One region of the Streptomyces sp. NPDC058579 genome, then DNA from elsewhere that is predicted to be linked to it. Evidence: riboswitches for the same ligand, from Rfam matches in the RefSeq annotation. Region 1 holds a riboswitch; each other region holds the start of a gene.
What was found. A riboswitch is a leader RNA that binds a small molecule or an ion and turns the genes downstream of it on or off. The one in region 1 is predicted to bind cyclic di-AMP.
Positions count from the first base shown of each region.

Region 1 (3,264 bases):
TCTCCTCGACCGGGACGGTCGGGTCGTCGAAGTGCGAGTAGTACAGGTCGATGTGGTCGGTCCCGAGCCGGCGCAGCGACTCCTCGACCGCGCCCTTGATCGTGGTCGCGGCGAGGCCCTTGTACCGGGGGTGCGCGCCGACCTTCGTGGCGATGACGACCTCGGAGCGATTGCCGCGGGAGGCCAGCCACTTGCCGATGACCGTCTCGGACTCTCCGCCCTGGTTGCCCTCGGCCCACGCGGAGTACATGTCGGCGGTGTCGACGAAGTTGCCGCCCGCGGCGGTGTAGGCGTCCAGGACCGCGAAGGACTGTTCCTCGCTGGAGGACCAGCCGAAGACGTTGCCGCCGAGCGCGAGGGGGAAGACGTTCAGGTCGGAAGTGCCCAGAGGGCGCAGTGAGGTCATGGGACGGTACAACGACCGCCCCCGGTACGGGTATTCCGGCAGCCCTGACGTGGGGGGGGTGCCGCCAGGACTGCCGGAGTCGTAAGGCCTCGGGAGGGGTCCTTGGACGTCCCTAGACCGAGAGGCCCTTGCTTCCGAGCCAGGCCGCCGGGTCGATGCCCGCGCCGCCCGGGGTGTGGACCTCCAGGTGGAGGTGCGGGCCGGTCACGTTGCCGGTCGCGCCCACGCGCCCGATCGTGTCGCCGGTGCCCACGGTCTGGCCGACGCTCGCCGTCATCGAGGACAGGTGCGCGTACCAGACCTCCGTACCGTCCTCGAGCTCCAGGACGATCCGGTAGCCGTACGAGCCCGACCAGCCGGCCGACTTGATGGTGCCGCCGTGCACGGCCTTGACCGGCGTGCCGGTGGGCGCCGCGAAGTCGAGGCCCGTGTGCTGGCCGGAGGACCACATGGAGCCGGACTGGCCGTACGTGGAGGTGATCGTGTACGAGGACGTGGGCAGCGAGTAGCTCGCGGCGAGCTTCGCCAGGCGCTCCGCCTCGGCCTTCGCCGCCGCTTCCTCCTCGGCCTTCTTCTTCGCCGCGGCCGCTTCCTTCTCGGCCTTGTCCGCCTTGGCCGCGGCCTCGACGGCGGCCTTCTCGGCGGCGGCCTTCTCCGCCGCGGCCTTCTCGGCGGCGTCGGCGGAGGCCTGCTGCTGCTCGGCCTGCTGCAGGATGCGGGCGCGCAGCGCCTCACCGGCGTCGGCGGTCGAGGCGGAGGCGGACTGGCCGCTTCCGGCCTTCTCGACGCCGTCGGCCGGCAGGGCGAGGGTGGCCGTGAGCGGCTGGGGGTTGGTCGTACCGGAGTCCGAACCGCCCGCGCCGTCGCCGCCGTCGGAGATGAGCTCGCCGACACCGGGCAGCTCGGAGGCGTCCGGCAGGTTCAGGTCGGGCAGCGATATCGAGACCGGGGGCTTCTCCTTGGCGGTCGCCATGCCGCCCGCGCCGACGGCCGCGATGACGCCGACGCCGAGGACGGTGGAGGAACGGGCGAAGCCGGAGCGCTGCTTCACGACGCGGTGGCGGCCACCCGAACGGGCCTGCTGGCGCAGGGAGTCCTCGGTCGGGTTCCACTCCCCCAACGTCGTCGCGTTGTCGTCCGTCCCGGCGGCACCACGGGCACCGAACGCGTTGAACCCGTCAGAAAGACCGTCGGGGGCAGGGCTGTTGGACGCCACGGAGGCGTGCTCCTTTCCTTCCTTCTCGCCTACCGGGTTAGCTGACGGGTTCGGAGCAGGAAGGTCTCCTACGGGCGGTTCCGCACGAGTGCGAAGGTGCCCGATTCACCCCAAGTAGTGGTTCCCCGGTTCCCTTTCAGGATTCGGCGCACGCGCGCGGTGCCGTCTCTTACGACGGCTGGGACGACCGCGCTGCGTTATCGAACGTTAATAGACACGAGGGCCGGATTCCAAGCTGTTCCTGTTGATCATTCCCAAGATTGAGCTGGTACAGCCCGATTTGAGCCCGCTTCAGTACGGAGTCTTGCCGCCACCCCGAATCTGATGGTTCGTCAATTGTTATCGGAGCGGTACGCCTCCACTACGCAAGGTCACGGCGTACGTCAGGGGTGCGTCAGGGCGTACGTCACGGCACCACGGGCATCGTCCGGCGCCGCTCCGGCTGCCCCGCTCCCGGCCGGCTCACGGCGAGCAGCGCCATGTCGTCGGTGGAGCCCCCGCCCGTGTACCGGCGGACGTCGTCGACGAGCGCGTCGAGCAGCTCCTCCGGCCCGGGGAAGATCCTCCCGGCGAGCCGCTCGGCCGGTTCGTAGAAGGCCCCCGAGGCATCGCGCGCCTCGGAGAGCCCGTCGGTGTAGAGGAGCAGCGTGGCGCCGGGCGGGTACGGGGCCTCGTCGGCCCGGTCCGGCCAGACGGCCAGCTCGCCCATGCCGAGCGGCAGCGCGGGCTCGGTCGGCTCCAGGTGGGTCAGGCCCCCGTCCGCGTACAGCAGCAGCGGCTCGGGGTGGCCCCGGTTCACGACCCGTACCCGCCCGTTCCCGCGCGGGATCTCAGCAAGGACGGCCGTGGTGAACCCCTCGAAGGCGTCGAGTCCGGAGCGGCGGGTCCCCTCGCGAGCCAGCGCCCGTTCAAGGCGCTGGGCGACCCCCTCGAGGGAGGCCTCCTGCTCGGCCGCCTCGCGGAAGGCGCCGATCACGACGGCGACCGCCTCGACCGCGTCGAGCCCCTTGCCGCGCACGTCCCCGACCACGAGGCGGACCCCGAACGGCGTGTCCTGAACGGCAAAGAGGTCCCCGCCGATGAACGCGTCCGCCTGCGCGGCCTCGTAGCGGGCGGCGACCTGGAGCCCGCCGATCCGCTCGGCGGGCGTCGGCAGCACGGCCTTCTGCGCGGTCTCCGCGATCACCCGCGCCGAGGCGAGCCGCTCGCCGCTGCGCCGCACGACCCGGTTGATCAGCAGGGCGAGGGCGGAGACGGTGACGACGGTCAGCGTCTCGGTGAGGGCGGGGATGTCGTTGGCGGTGCCGTTGTAGAGGTGCAGCCCGATGCCGGCGAGGACGGCGGCGATGCCGGTGAGCAGCGTCGTCAGCATGGAGAAGAAGGGGGCGGCGATGAGCGGGGCGGCGGAGAACATCGGGGAGGCCGTGTACGCGGCGGGGGTGGCCAGGTCGAAGACGATCCCGCCGAGGATCACCAGCGGCGGCAGGGCCCGGATGAAGCGCCGGGCCCGCTCGGCCCGCCGGCGCGGGGCGCGCGGGGAGAGGCCGTTGCGCGAGCCGTTCCCCAGTCCCTGGGCCCGCCCGTTCAGCGGCGGTCGTGTCGGCCCCTTCGCCCGCCCGTTCGCCTGTCGTTTCGCCCGCCC
Region 1 covers NZ_JBHXPI010000001.1:636,017-639,280, reverse strand. The annotation lists gene ACFWRO_RS03040 (aldo/keto reductase) at 1-406, opposite strand, end outside; gene ACFWRO_RS03035 (M23 family metallopeptidase) at 519-1,622, opposite strand; cyclic di-AMP (ydaO/yuaA leader) riboswitch at 1,634-1,781, opposite strand; gene ACFWRO_RS03030 (PP2C family protein-serine/threonine phosphatase) at 2,029-3,189, opposite strand.

Region 2 (3,264 bases), on a different contig from region 1:
AGCAGCTCTCCAAGGAGCTCTTCCCGGCCGAGTCCCGCATGTCCCGGCCGCGCCAGGGCACCGAGGAGACGGTGGCGGCCATCGACGCCGCCGCCGTCCGCGCCTTCTTCCAGACCCACCTCCGGCCGTCCACGGCGACCGCCGTGGTCGTCGGCGACCTGACCGACGTGGACCTGGACAAGGTCCTCGCCGAGTCGCTGGGCGCCTGGACGGGGAACAGCGCGGAGTCCCGGCCCATGCCTCCGATCACGGCCGACGACGCCGGCCGTGTGGTCATCGTCGACCGGCCGGGCGCCGTCCAGACCCAGTTGCTGATCGGCCGCGTGGGCGCCGACCGGCACGACCGCGTCTGGCCCGCCCAGGTCCTCGGCACGTACTGCCTCGGCGGCACGCTCACCTCCCGCCTGGACCGCGTCCTGCGCGAGGAGAAGGGCTACACCTACGGTGTCCGGGCCTTCGGTCAGGTCCTGCGCTCCGACGGCGCGGGCAACGGTGCCTCGATGCTCGCCATCAGCGGCTCCGTGGACACCCCCAACACCGGCCCGGCACTTGACGACCTGTGGAAGGTGCTGCGCACCCTCGCGGCCGAGGGTCTGACGGACGCCGAGCGCGACGTGGCCGTGCAGAACCTGGTGGGCGTGGCGCCGCTCAAGTACGAGACCGCCGCCTCCGTCGCGGCGACGCTCGCCGACCAGGTCGAGCAGCACCTCCCGGACGACTTCCAGGCGCAGTTGTACGCGCGCCTGGTCGAGACCGGCACGGTCGAGGCGACGGCGGCCGTCGTCAACGCCTTCCCGGTGGACCGGCTCGTCACCGTGCTCGTGGGTGACGCGGCCGAGATCGAGGAGCCGGTGCGGGCCCTCGGCATCGGCGAAGTCACCGTCGTCACCGGCTGATTGAGCCGCGCCGCTGCTGCGGCGGAGTGTCCGGAGGACCCTGACGTCACGTTACGTCAGGGTCCTCCGCTTTGTCCGTATTGATGTATAGCGTGGTTGTATGCCCTGTGGCATGTCTTACAAACAGGCGTGTCTGTTTGGTGATTGAAAGACGATCCGCATAGCGTCGGTCCGGCTGTTCGCCAGTTGCACCCGCCGCACCCGCGGCATCGGACAGTCATCGCCGAGTCCCCGTCAGGCGCGAGCCTGGGGAGCCGGGGACCCACACGAAGTCCCTGGGGTGAATCGGACGCCTTCGCATCCGTGCGGAGGGGCCCGTAGGAGACCTTCCTGCTCCGAACCCGTCAGCTAACCCGGTAGGCGAGAAGGAAGGAAAGGATCAGCCACTACATGGCGTTCACCCGTGCCACCGGGAAGCATCGTGGTCCGAGCCGTCTGGCGCGCCGCAGCGCGGGCGTCGCCGGCGTCGCGACCCTCGCCACCGCCGGCGTCATCGGCACCCTCGCCTCCCCGGCGCTCGCCGTCGACACGGACGCCCCCTCCCTGGAGGACACCGGCCTGACCCAGGTCGTCGTCGCCGACAACGCCCTCGCCGACAAGATCGACGCCCAGGCCGCCGCGCAGGAGCGCGAGGCCGCCGAGGCCGAGGCGAAGCGCGTCGCCGAGGCCCGCGCCAAGGCGGAGGCCAAGCGCAAGGCGGAGGCCCGCGCCAAGGAGGTCCGCGCCGCCAAGGAGCGCGCCGCCCGCGAGGCCGAGCGCAAGCGCCTGAACTCCTTCCAGTCCCCCGTGGCCGGCTCGTACGTCTCCACCGGCTACCAGGCCGGCGGCTCCCTCTGGTCCTCCGGCAGCCACTCCGGCGTCGACTTCCACGCCGCCTACGGCACCAAGGTCGTCTCCGTCGGCTCCGGCACCGTCGTCGAGGCCGGCTGGGGCGGCGCGTACGGCAACAACATCGTCATCCGGATGAACGACGGCACGTACACCCAGTACGGGCACCTCTCGGCCATCAGTGTCTCCGTCGGCCAGTCCGTCACTCCGGGCCGGCAGATAGGGATCTCGGGGTCGACCGGCAACTCGACCGGCCCGCACCTCCACTTCGAGGCCCGCACCACCGCCGAGTACGGCTCCGACATCAACCCGGTCGCGTACCTCCGCGCCCGCGGCGTGAACGTCTGACCGACCGGCCGCGCACGTCAGAAAAGCCCCGGCTCGTACTGAGCCGGGGCTTTTCGCTGACCCATCGCTGACCAAAAGATATCCATGGTTAACGAGGACCCGTCGGAAATGCCGCCCCGCTGCAATAGAGTCACCGGACAACCGGTTTCGCGCGTATTAAGGCGGAGGTCGATCATGCGCATTCCCGCGCACTCGGTGTGCACGGCGATCCGGGACGACATCGTCACCGGCGTCTTCGAGCGCGGCGGCCGGCTGACCGAGGAGCAGCTGGCCCGCCGATACGGAGTCTCCCGCGTCCCGGTCCGCGAGGCGCTGCGCACCCTGGAGTCCGAGGGCTTCGTGATCACCCGCCGGCACGCGGGCGCGCAGGTGGCCGAGCCCACCGAGCAGGAGGCGGCCGACCTCCTGGACATGCGCTCGCTGCTTGAACCGCTCGGCGCCGCCCGGGCCGCGCAGCGCCGTACCGACGCGCACCTCAAGGTGCTGCGCGGCCTGGTCAGACTGGGGCAGGAGCGGGCCAGGCGCGGACAGGGGGACGATCTGCGCTCGCTCGGCGGCTGGTTCCACGAGACCCTGGCGCAGGCCTCGGGCAGCCCGGCGCTCACCGCCCTGCTCACCCAGCTGCGGCACAAGATCGCCTGGATGTACGCGGTCGAGGCCCCCGCCCAGCCGGTCGAGGCGTGGGCGGAGCACGGGGCGATCGTGGACGCGGTGGCGCGCGGCGACGCCGAACGGGCCCGCGCCCTGACCGCGCTGCACGCCGAGCGCTCTCTGCTGCTGCACCGGCTGAAGCGCCCCGACCGTCCGCCGCGCGGGCGTGTGAGGACTTCGCAACATGTCGTCAACACCGCGAGCGGCCGGAATTAACGAGCGGGCCGTATACAAAGAGCGGGAATTCTCGGGGGCTTTCTTCGTGCTGCCCGGAATGCTGGAATCGCGACGCGGAGCGGCCCGGAATCAGGAAAAGAAAGAAGCCGCACCCGCCGTCATTTCGGCGTGTGCGGCTTCCCGCGAATTCGGCCCGGACGTCCGTCCGGCCGGAGATCCGTCAGACGGTCTCGGGGAGCTCCTCGAGACCCTCGGCAACCAGCTTCGCCAGACGGTCGAGCGCGGCCTCGGCGCCTTCGGAGTCCGAAGCGAGCACGATCTCCTCGCCGCCCTGCGCACCCAGACCGAGCACCGCGAGCATCGA
Region 2 covers NZ_JBHXPI010000004.1:291,774-295,037, reverse strand. The annotation lists gene ACFWRO_RS08310 (M16 family metallopeptidase) at 1-896, shown strand, start outside; cyclic di-AMP (ydaO/yuaA leader) riboswitch at 1,108-1,274, shown strand; gene ACFWRO_RS08305 (M23 family metallopeptidase) at 1,287-2,072, shown strand; gene ACFWRO_RS08300 (GntR family transcriptional regulator) at 2,247-2,939, shown strand; gene ACFWRO_RS08295 (HPr family phosphocarrier protein) at 3,121-3,264, opposite strand, start outside.
Region 2: it holds a riboswitch for cyclic di-AMP, as region 1 does, so the genes downstream of both, ACFWRO_RS08305 (M23 family metallopeptidase) here and ACFWRO_RS03035 (M23 family metallopeptidase) in region 1, are expected to answer to the same signal.

Region 3 (3,264 bases), on a different contig from region 1:
GAAGTTCAAGCCGGTCACCGGCGAGGAGCGCGAGAACGGCAAGTTCCCCAAGGGGCTGGTCCTCCGGCTCTTCGCGTACCTCGTGGCCGGGCACCTCTTCGCCGGGTTCCTCTATCTGCTGTTCGCCCTGGGCGCGCAGAACCAGTGACACGCGGCAGGTGCGGTCACGCCTCGACGACGAGCCGCTCGCGCAGCCGCGCACGGGTCTCCGGGCTGAGCTTCAGGCCGTCGGTGAGGTAGTTCTCGGCCGTCCCCCAGGTCTGCTCCATCGTCTCGAACGCGGCCCGCAGGTACTCCACCCGCGCGTCGAACAGCGGGCTGATCAGCTCCATCACCTCGGGCGCCATCGCGTCCGAGGCGGAGGAGGCGCGGCGCACCTTGTAGCGGCGGTGCGGGTCGTTCGACTTCACGTAGTCGGCCTCGATCGCCTCGCGCTCGACGCCCACCGCGAGCAGCGAGATGGCGATCGAGAGGCCGGCCCGGTCCTTGCCGGCCGCGCAGTGCATGAGCGCCGGGACGCTGTCCTCGGCGAGCGCGTGCAGGATGCGGCTGTGCTCCGCCGTCCGCTCGACGATCATCTGCCGGTACGAATCGGACATTCGGGTCGCCGCCTTGCCGTCCCCGAGGATCTCGCGGAGCTGCTCCAGCTCGCCGGAGCGGACGAGCTTCCAGAACTCCTTGCCGTCGGCCGGGTCGTTGAGCGGTATGTTCACATTCCGTACACCGGGCAGGTCGACGTCCGGGCCCTCGATCTTGACGTCGGCCTGATTGCGGAAGTCGAAGATCGTGTGCAGCCCGAGGGTGGAGAGGAACGCCGCGTCCTCCTCGGTGGCGTGGGCCAGGTGGCCGCTGCGGAAGAGGCGTCCGAAGCGCACCGCACCACCGTCCACGGTCGGCAGTCCGCCCACATCGCGGAAGTTGCGTACCCCGGTGAGCTCGGGTTCGGTCGACGGGACCTGGGGCAGCTGCTGCGTCACGAGTGCTCCTGAAGGTAGACGGATCGCGATCGGTTCCTGATCGATTCCTGGGGCAATCATCCCGGGTGTCGAGGGCTGTGCGCACCCCTGGGTAAGGGAATGGGCGTTCTGTCCGAATTAAACCCTTCGGTATAACGCGCCCTGGTTGCAGGGGAGATGGGATTCGGGGCGTGAGCAGCGTCTCAAAGGTGACGGACCGTGCCTGATCGTCCGGACCAATTCCCTGGCCGGAAAAGGAAATCGATCCTCCGTCATCCACGGAGGGTGACCGGAATTCGGTACGAATATCACGCCGCTGAATGCGCGTGGAATCGGGCGGCTTGTTCGGCTCGACCCCGCTCGTCTAGCGTCACGCTCAATCCGGTCGGACCGCCGAATCCTGCCACCGCCCGGAATCGAATCCGCACCCATCCACGTACGGCAGGAGCGGGGGACCCAGGTAAGTACGCCGCACCGGTCTGACCGGACGGCTTGGGGTTAAGCCGCGTGAGAACGCGGCCGGACATCTCCAGTCCGAACCCGACAGCTCACCTCGCAGGCGACGGAGAGGAATTCGCCATGCCCGCGAAGGGTAAGCATCGCCGTCCCAAGGTCAACCCGATCACGCGCGGATTCGTCGCCGCCGGCACCGGTGGCGCAGTCGTCGCCCTCCCGCTGCTCGGCGCGACCGGAGCCCACGCCGCCGAGAAGGCCGCTCCGACCGTGACGCCCGAGAAGGCCGTCACCGCCGTCGCCGTCACTCCCGCGAAGGCCCCGGCCGCTCCGGCCGCCGCCCCCGCGGCGAAGCCGAAGACGTACTCCGTCGTCCGCGGCGACTACCTGTCGAAGATCGCCGCCGAGCACGACCTCAACGGTGGCTGGCAGAAGCTCTACGCCGACAACCGCCAGGTCGTCGGCGAGAACCCGTCGCTGATCCTGCCCGGCATGAAGCTCACCCTCGGCGCCAAGTCGACGGCCGCCCCGAAGGCCGCGGCCCCCAAGGCTGCCCCGAAGGCCGCGCCCAAGGCCGCCCCGAAGGCCGAGAAGAAGTCCTCGTCCTCCGACACGAGCGAGTCGCGCGCCTCCCGCTCCTCCGAGCGCACCGCGGCCACCTCCACCCAGGACTCCGCCCCCGCGCAGGCCTCCTCCTCCGGCTGGGTCGCTCCGGTCGGCGGTGGCATCTCCACCCCGTACCGTGCCTCCGGCTCGATGTGGTCCTCCGGCTACCACACCGGTGTCGACTTCATCGCCTCCTCCGGCACCTCGGTGAAGGCCGTCGGCGCGGGCACCGTCCACTCGGCCGGCTGGAGCGGCTCGTACGGCAACGAGGTCGTCATCCAGCACGCCGACGGCACGTACTCCCAGTACGCCCACCTCTCCTCGCTCTCCGTCTCGGCCGGCCAGACCGTCACGGGCGGCCAGCAGATTGGCCTCTCCGGCTCGACCGGCAACTCCAGCGGCCCGCACCTGCACTTCGAGATCCGCACCGGCCCGAGCTACGGCTCGGACATCGACCCGCTGGCGTACCTGCGCCAGCACGGCGTCGGCATCTGACGCCTCCGCGTCACCCGCGTCATCCGCAGCACCCCACAGGGGCCCGGCACTTCGGTGTGCCGGGCCCCTGCGGCGTATTCCGGCTTTGTGGAATCTTGACCGGTGGCGTATCTCACCCGGCGTCAACCCCTCCTTACGGTCGCGTAGGTCACATGTGTAAGGGAAAGATGAACTCCCGTGGCAGACGATTCGAGATCAAGAGACATGAAGGCATTCGGGTCGTACGCGGCGATCGGGGACAGCTTCACCGAGGGCGTGGGAGATCCCGGGCCGGACGGGCAGTACGTCGGCTGGGCGGACCGTTTCGCGGTACTTCTCGCCGACCAATTGCCGGAGCACGACGCGTTCCGTTACGCCAATCTGGCCGTCCGAGGCCGGCTCCTCGACCAGATCGTCGCGGAGCAGGTTCCGAGGGCCAGGGAACTCGCCCCCGACCTGGTGAGTTTCTGCGCGGGCGGCAACGACATCATCCGGCCCGGCACCGACCCGGACGACGTCGCCGAGCGCTTCGAGCGCGCCGTCGCCGACCTGACGTCGGCCGTCGGCACGGTGATGGTGACGACCGGCTTCGACACCCGCGACGTACCCGTGCTGCGGCACCTGCGCGGCAAGATCGCGACGTACACCGCCCACGTCCGGTCCATCGCGGACCGCTACGACTGCCCGGTCCTCGACCTGTGGTCGCTCAAGTCCGTTCAGGACAGGCGGGCCTGGGACGGCGACCGGCTGCACCTCTCGCCGGAGGGGCACACCC
Region 3 covers NZ_JBHXPI010000002.1:416,034-419,297, forward strand. The annotation lists gene ACFWRO_RS04755 (DUF6126 family protein) at 1-148, shown strand, start outside; gene ACFWRO_RS04760 (tyrosine-protein phosphatase) at 165-977, opposite strand; cyclic di-AMP (ydaO/yuaA leader) riboswitch at 1,372-1,531, shown strand; gene ACFWRO_RS04765 (peptidoglycan DD-metalloendopeptidase family protein) at 1,536-2,510, shown strand; gene ACFWRO_RS04770 (SGNH/GDSL hydrolase family protein) at 2,688-3,264, shown strand, end outside.
Region 3: it holds a riboswitch for cyclic di-AMP, as region 1 does, so the genes downstream of both, ACFWRO_RS04765 (peptidoglycan DD-metalloendopeptidase family protein) here and ACFWRO_RS03035 (M23 family metallopeptidase) in region 1, are expected to answer to the same signal.